Regions from separate parts of the Luteimonas sp. MC1572 genome, predicted to be linked through region 2. Evidence: riboswitches for the same ligand, from Rfam matches in the RefSeq annotation. Region 2 holds a riboswitch; the other holds the start of a gene.
What was found. Region 2 has a riboswitch for cobalamin ahead of btuB (TonB-dependent vitamin B12 receptor). Riboswitches for the same ligand answer to the same signal wherever they lie in the genome.

Region 1 (4,076 bases), 430 kb from region 2:
GGTGGTGGCCGTGGTCTGCCATCCGCTGCCCACCGAGGGCGGCACCATGCACAACAAGGTGGTGACCATGGCGGCGCGCGCCCTGCGCGAGCTGGGCGTGACCACGGTGCGCTTCAACTTCCGCGGCACCGGCCAGTCGGCCGGGTCGTTCGACCAGGGCGATGGCGAGCGCGACGACCTGCGCGCAGTGGCCGGCTGGGTGCGCGCGCAGCGGCCGTCCGACGAACTGTGGCTGGCCGGCTTCAGCTTTGGCGCCTACGTGAGCCTGGCAATGGCGAGCGAACTGCAGCCGGCGATGCTGGTGTCGATCGCGCCGCCGGCCGGCCGCGGCTGGGACTTCGATGCCATCACCCTGCCGACCATGCCGTGGCTGGTGGTGCAGGGCGAGGCCGACGAGATCGTCGACCCGCAGGCGGTCTATGACTGGCTGGCCAAGCGCAAGGCCAAGGCCGAACTGGTGCGCATGCCCGACACCTCGCACTTCTTCCATCGCAAGCTGATCGACCTGCGCGGCGCCATCAAGAGTGGCGTGCGACGCCACCTGCCGGGCGGCAATGACTGACGACCGCGGCGGGATGTCGCCGTCGCAGGCCTACCGCGCAGGCGTTGAACGCGGCGACTGGGGCCATGACCCGGCCCAGCAGCCGGCACTCGCGGCGCTCGACCGCGTGCATGCGGCGCTGATCGCGCGGCGGCGCGGCAGCCTGCTCACGCGCCTGCTCGGCGCCGGCGAGCGCGCGCCCCAGGGCCTCTACCTCTGGGGCGGCGTGGGCCGCGGCAAGACCTTCCTGGTCGACCAGTTCTACGAGCACCTGCCGCTGCCGGTCGCCAAGCTCGACGCCGGCGCCCGCGGCGGCAACGGCAAGCGCCGCACCCATTTCCACCGCTTCATGCGCGTGGTCCACCAGCGCCTGCGCGAGCACGCCGGCGAACGCGACCCGTTGGCCACGATCGTGGCCGAATGGCGGCGCTCGCTGCGCGTGCTGGTGCTGGACGAGTTCTTCGTCAGCGACATCGGCGACGCGATGCTGCTGGCGCGCGTGCTGGAGCGGATGTTCGCCGAAGGCATCGTGCTGGTGACCACGTCGAATGCGCCGCCCTCCGCGCTGTACGCCGACGGCCTGCAGCGCGCGCGGTTCCTGCCGGCGATCGCACTGCTCGAACAGCACTGCGACGTGCTGGAACTGGTCAGCGACACCGACTACCGCCTGCGCGAGCTGACCCGCTCGCCGGTGTATCGCGCGCCGCTCGACGACGGCGGCGACGCCTGGCTGGAGACGCGCTGGCATGCGCTTGGCGGCGACGATGCCCACCGCGACGGCTCGATCGAACTCGAGGGCCGCAAGATCGCCACCCGCGCACGCTGCAAGGGCATGGCCTGGTTCGACTTCGCGGCGCTGTGCGAAGGCCCGCGAGCGGCCGCCGACTACATCGAGATCGCGCGCGAGTTCCACACCGTGCTGCTCGGCGGCATCCCGCTCATGGACGCCACGCGCGACGACGCCGCACGGCGCTTCGTCACCCTGGTCGACGAGCTCTACGACCGCAACGTCAACCTGGTGTGCACCGCCGCGGACGCGCCGCACGCGCTGTACTCCGGCGAGCGCCTGCGCGGTGCCTTCGAGCGCACCGCATCGCGGCTGGTGGAGATGCGCAGCGCCGAATACCTCGCGCGCGAGCACCGCGACTAGGCCACGACATATTGTATTGACCTACCTCATCGACCCCACTATGTTGTGCCGGTCGGTTCCCGCGGCCTGCGCCACGGGATGAAAAGGGAAGCCGGTGCGGCGCGCGTTCTTCGAACGTGTGCCAAGGCCGGCACTGCCCCGCAGCGGTAGGTGGAAACGAAGTCGCGACATGCACTGGGGCACGCGCCCCGGGAAGCAGCGGCAAGTAGGTGGCGACGGACCTCCGTCGCCGTGTCCACGAGTCCGAAGACCTGCCGACAGCCGCGCGAAGCACGCCGCGCGGTGCCGGCCGTGGAATCTCCGGGGGGAGGTGGCCGGTGACGCAGCTCCGCCCATCCGCTCGCGCGGGTGCGTCGCGGCCGTTGCGACACCGACACCAGACCCTTGGCGACGCCAGGCCTCCGGCCGCCGCCCGAGGGAGCGATGGCCAGGTGCGCCACCCTGTACAAGGCGAACGCCATGACCGAACACGACCACTCCGGCGCCGCGCCCGCGGCACCGGCCGGCAGCCCCGACGGCTTCCTGCTCACCCCGCCGCCCACCGCCACCACGATGCGCGTGCTCAAGCGCAACGGCTGCGACGAGGCCGTCGACCTCAACAAGATCGTCCGCGCCGTGCAGCGCTGCGCCGACGGCCTGCACGCCGTCGACCCGATGCGCGTCGCCACGCGCACCATCTCCGGCCTGTACGACGGCGCCAGCACCCGCGAACTCGACGAACTGTCGATCCGCACCGCGGCCATGCTGACCGCGGAAGAGCCCGAGTACAGCCGCCTCGCCGCGCGCCTGCTGGCCGGCGTGATCGCCAAGGAGGTCGCCGGCCAGGAGATCCACGCGTTCTCGCAGTCGGTCGCACGCGGCCACGAACTCGGCCTGATCAACGCGCGCCTGCTCGGCTTCGTGCAGGCCAACGCGCGCAAGCTCAACGACGCGATCGATGCGTCGCTGGACCTGCGCTTCGACTACTTCGGCCTGCGCACGCTCTACGACCGCTACCTGCTGCGCCACCCGCACACGCGCAAGGTGGTCGAATCGCCGCAGCAGTTCTTCCTGCGCATCGCCTGCGCGCTCAGCGAGGACGTGCCCGAGGCACTGGCGCTGTACCGGCGCATGGGCCGCCTGGACTACCTGCCGTCGTCGCCCACGCTGTTCAACGCCGGCACCACCCACGAGCAGCTGTCGTCGTGCTTCCTGCTCGACTCGCCACGGGATTCGCTGGAGTCCATCTACCGCAGGTACGGCGAGATCGCGCAGCTCTCCAAGTTCAGCGGCGGCATCGGCGTGAGCTTCACCCGCGTGCGCTCGCGCGGTTCGCTGATCACGTCCACCAACGGCCATTCCAACGGCATCGTGCCGTGGTTGAAGACCCTGGATTCCTCGGTGGCGGCGGTCAACCAGGGCGGCAAGCGCAAGGGCGCGGCCTGCGTGTACCTGGAGCCGTGGCATGCCGACGTCGAGGAGTTCCTGGAACTGCGCGACAACACCGGCGACGACGCGCGGCGCACCCACAACCTCAACCTGGCGAACTGGATCCCGGACCTGTTCATGCGCCGCGTGGAGGCGGATGGCGACTGGTCACTGTTCGATCCGCGCGTGGTGCCCGACTTCACCGACCTCCATGGCGACGCGTTCGATCGCGCCTACGCGCAGGCCGAGGCCGACGGCAAGGCGGTGCGCACGCTGAAGGCGCGCGAGCTGTACGCGCGGATGATGCGCACGCTGGCGCAGACCGGCAACGGCTGGATGACGTTCAAGGACGCGTGCAACCGCGCCAGCAACCAGACCGCGCGGGCCGGCAACGTCATCCATCTGTCCAACCTGTGCACCGAGATCCTCGAGGTCACATCCGACAGCGAGACCGCGGTCTGCAACCTGGGTTCGATCAACCTTGCACACCACCTGGAGGCCGATGCCGGGCACGGCACGCGCTTCGATTTCGACAAGCTCGGCGAGACCGTTCGCCTCGCGGTGCGCCAGCTCGACCGGGTGATCGACCTCAACTTCTATCCGATCGACTCCGCGCGCAGCGGCAACCTGCGCTGGCGGCCGGTCGGGCTGGGCGTGATGGGCCTGCAGGACGTGTTCTTCCAGCTGCGCCTGCCGTTCGACGGCGACGAGGCGCGCACGCTGTCGGCGCGCATCGCCGAAGCGATCTATTTCCACGCGCTTGAAGCGTCCTGCGAGCTGGCGATCGAACGCGGCCGCCATCCGGCGTTCGCCGACACCCGCGCCGCGGCCGGCGAGCTGCAATTCGACGCCTGGGGCGTGATCCCGGCCGACACCGTGCGCTGGGACGCGCTGCGCGCGCGCATCCGCGAGCACGGCCTGCGCAACTCGCTGCTGATCGCCATCGCGCCCACTGCCACCATCGCCTCGATCGCCGGC
Region 2 (4,076 bases):
CGTACGCGCAGCCCGCGGGCACGCAGCGCATGCATCAGCGCGACGCTGGCAACGCTCTTTCCCACGCCGGTGTCGGTGCCGGTCACCAGCACACGGCGCGCTACACTCGCTGTCATGTTCACCTCGCAGATTCTAAGCGGCGACAAGCCGGAGCAGTACGCGCAGCTCGTCGCGCAGGCACGCGCACTGCTGGCCGGCGAACGCGACCGCATCGCCAATGCCGCCAACCTCTCGGCGCTGGTCTACCACGCGCTGCCGGACCTCAACTGGGTCGGGTTCTACTTCTTCGACGGCACGGAACTGGTGGTCGGTCCGTTCCAGGGGCAGCCGGCCTGCGTGCGCATTCCGCTCGACCGCGGCGTGTGCGGCGCCGCGGCGCGCACTGCGCTCACCCAGCGCGTCGACGACGTCGAGGCCTTCCCCGGCCATATCGCCTGCGACGCCGCATCACGCTCGGAGCTGGTGGTGCCGCTGTTCCACGACGGCGCGCTGGTCGGGGTGTTCGACCTCGACAGTCCGGTTCCCGGCCGGTTTGACGTTACTGACCAGAGGGGACTCGAGGAGATCGCCGCCGTGTATCTGGAAACCATGGGGCAATGAGCGCGCCACCGCCGCTCAAGATGCGCAACATAGGCCCGAAGTCGGCCGCGTGGCTGCGCCAGGTCGGGCTGCGCACTCCCGAGGACCTGATCGCCGCCGGGCCGCTGGACGCCTTCATGCGCATCAAGCGCGCCGGCTTCAAGCCCAGCCTCAACCTGCTGTATTCGCTCGAGGGCGCGCTGTGCGACTGCCACTGGCAGGACGTGCCGGATGCGCGCCGCGTGGAGCTGGTGGCGGCCGCCGAAGAGGCGATCGCGCAGCTGCCTGCGCCGCGCAACCGCCCGCCGGCGGGGCCGGTGACCACCACGGTGATGCAGGACGACGACGGCGCGATGCCGTAGACTGCGCGCACTTTCTGGTGACCCGCGGGGCTTCCCCCAACGGTTGAAACGGGAAGCCGGTGACCTTCCGCCCGCCACCAAGGCGTGCGAAGCACTCCGGCGCTGCCCCCGCAACGGTAAGCGTGGAACACCCCGGCAAACCGCCACTGTGCATCGCACGGGAAGGCGCCGGGGCTGGAGCGGCTGCATCGCTCCGCCCGCAAGCCCGGAGACCGGCCCGAAAGACGACTGGTTGTGACGCGGAGGGCGTTGCGGCGGCAGTGCGCCGTGCCTCGCCACGTCTCCTTCCGTCCCCGCTCCCTGCCCGCAACCTCCACGACACTGTCGCGCGGGCGTGCGCGACGCATGGAGACACGCATGAAACCGCAGTACCGGATCTCGACCCTTGCCGTTGCCCTGGCCCTGTCACCCGCGGCCTTCGCCGCCGGCGCCATCCAGTCCACCGACCTCGACACCATCGTGGTCACCGCCACCCGTACCGCGATCAACGCCGAGGACAGCAACGTGCCGGTGCAGGTGCTCGACCGCGCCGCCATCGAGCGCAGCCAGGCGACCTCCCTCCAGGAACTGCTGCGCGGCCGCGCCGGCATCAACCTCGCCAATCAGGGTGGCCCCGGCAAGCTGTCGTCGCTGTTCGTGCGCGGAACGGAATCCGACCACGTGCTGGTGCTGGTGGACGGCGTGCGCATCGGCTCGGCCTCGGCCGGCATGGCGTCGTTCCAGGACCTGCCGCTCGACCAGATCGACCGCGTGGAAATCGTGCGCGGCCCACGGTCCAGCCTGTACGGCTCCGAAGCCATCGGCGGGGTAATCCAGGTGTTCACTCGCCGCGCCGGCGCCGGCACGCGCAGCAACCTCAGCCTTGGCATCGGCAGCAACCACCTGCGCCAGGCCAGCGCCGGCATCGGCCATACCGGCGAACGCGGCTGGTTCCAGGCGCAGGGCGCGTGGCAGCGGACCGACGGCATCGACTCCTGCCGCGGCACCGCCGCCGGCTGGGGCGCGGGCTGCTATGCCGACGAACCCGACCGCGACGGCTACCGCAACGCATCGCTGAGCGTGCGTGGCGGCGGCACCCTCGGCGAGACCGTGGAGCTGGAAGGCCACGCGCTGGTCGCCGACGCCTTCAACGAATACGACGGCACCGTGTTCGGCGGCAACGAGGCCGACAACCGCCAGCAGGTGTTCGGTGCCCGCCTCGGCTGGCGCCCGGACGCGCGCACCGACGTCAACGTGCGAGTCGGCCGCGCCGAGGACCTGGCCGAGAGCCACTTCTTCGACCACGCCACCGATACCCGCAGCTTCGCCAGCACCTTCGAAACCCGTCGCGACACCGCGTCGGTGCAGGGCGACCTCAGCGTGGCCGAAACGCACCTCGTCAGCGCCGGCGTCGACTGGATGCGCGACCGCGTGACCGGCAGCACCGGCTTCACCGTCGACAGCCGCGACAACGCGGGCCTGTTCCTCGCCTACCAGGGCGGGAGCGGCGCGCACAGCTACGAAGCGAGCCTGCGCCACGACGACAACCAGCAGTTCGGTGGCCACGCCACCGGCAGCGTCGGCTACGGCCTGAAGTTCGCCAACGGCATGCGCTTCACCGCCAGCGCCGGCACGGGCTTCAAGGTGCCGACCTTCAACGACCTGTACTACCCCGGTGGCTGGGGCAACCCGGACCTGGAGCCCGAGGAATCGCGGACGGTGAACCTCGGGCTGGCGCAGTTCGGCGAGGGCTGGAACTGGACCGTCAACGCGTTCCAGACCGACATCGAGGAGCTGATCGGCTACGACACGGCGTTTGCCCTGGTGAACGTCGACGAGGCACGCATCCGCGGCGCCGAGCTGACCGGCTTCATGTCGCTGGCCGGCTGGGACCTCAACGCCGAGCTGAGCCACATCGACCCGCGCAACCGCAGTGTCGGAAGCAACCACGGCAACCTGCTGCCGCGCCGCTCGCGCAACACCGCGCGCGTCGACATCGACCGCGCGCTGGGCGCGTTCCGCATCGGCATGAGCGGCTTCGGCAACGGCGCGCGCTACGACGATGCCGCCAACAGCGCGCGCCTCGGCGGCTACGGCACCCTCGACCTGCGCCTGGAATACGCGATCAGCAGCGAGTGGACGCTGCAGGCGCGGGTGGCCAACGTGTTCGACCGCGAATACGAAACGATCGCCTGGTTCAACCAGCCGGGGCGGGAATACGGGCTGACGCTGCGCTACCAGCAGCGGCCCTGACCGCGGGTTGCCGCGGGGTTGCCGTCAGCCGCGGAGCGCGAGCAACCCCTCCAGACCATCCAGAACCGCCACCGCGCCCGCGCGCTCCAGGTCGAAGTCGCGCGGGTAGCCGTGGCGCAGCAGCACCAGGTCCATGCCGGCGGCCTGCGCGGCGCCGGCATCGGCCTCGGAGTCGCCGACCATCAGGCATTCGTCCACACGCCGGCCGTGCTGCGCGGCCAGGTGCAGCAGCGGCAGTGCGTGCGGCTTGCGCTCGGCAAGCGTGTCGCCGCCGACGATGCCGTCGAAGCGGTGGGCGATGCCCATCGCCTCGAGCAGCGGACCCACGTAGCGCTCGGGCTTGTTGGTGCAGATCGCCATGGCCACGCCATCGGCGTGCAGTGCGTCAAGCGTCTCCACGGTGCCGGGATACAGGCGCGCCTGCAGCAGCAGGCAGTCGCCGTAATGGCGCATCAGCCGCGGCAGCACCTCATCCACCGGCGTGCGGCTGGCGACATGCTGCAGCGCGCTCTCCATCAGCACGCGCGTGCCGAGGCCGATCCAGCTGCGCACCATAGCTTCCGGCTGGCGCGGATGGCCGAGCTCGTCGAGCGTGCGGTTGACCGCTTCGGCGATGTCGGCGGCGCTGTCGACCAGCGTGCCATCGAGGTCGAACAGCACCAGGGGCCAGGCGAATTGCATGTCGCGCACCTCGCCGGTTGGGGGGCCGACGCAGCACCGAAGCCTACACCGCGCCGGACGGCACCCGTGACGCGCCCAGATCCAGGCGGGCGGTGGTGCCCTCGCCGGGGCGCGAATCGATCGCGAGGCCCCAGCCCAGGTGCGCGCACAGCCGGGTGATCAGGTCGAGGCCGATGCCGCCGCCATCGCGCGTGCCGCCACGCGCGGCGCGCGCGTACACGG

Region 1: linked by a shared signal. The riboswitch ahead of JGR64_RS13670 (ribonucleoside-diphosphate reductase subunit alpha) and the one ahead of btuB (TonB-dependent vitamin B12 receptor) in region 2 are both predicted to bind cobalamin.

What each region holds. Positions count from the first base shown of each region.
Region 1 is NZ_CP067112.1:2,989,215-2,993,290, forward strand. It holds gene JGR64_RS13660 (alpha/beta fold hydrolase) at 1-562, shown strand, start outside; gene zapE (cell division protein ZapE) at 576-1,691, shown strand; cobalamin riboswitch at 1,728-1,965, shown strand; gene JGR64_RS13670 (ribonucleoside-diphosphate reductase subunit alpha) at 2,151-4,076, shown strand, end outside.
Region 2 is NZ_CP067112.1:396,114-400,189, reverse strand. It holds gene bioD (dethiobiotin synthase) at 1-116, opposite strand, end outside; gene JGR64_RS01840 (GAF domain-containing protein) at 115-600, shown strand; gene JGR64_RS01835 (TfoX/Sxy family protein) at 597-941, shown strand; cobalamin riboswitch at 940-1,177, shown strand; gene btuB (TonB-dependent vitamin B12 receptor) at 1,299-3,173, shown strand; gene gph (phosphoglycolate phosphatase) at 3,198-3,854, opposite strand; gene JGR64_RS01820 (HAMP domain-containing sensor histidine kinase) at 3,898-4,076, opposite strand, start outside.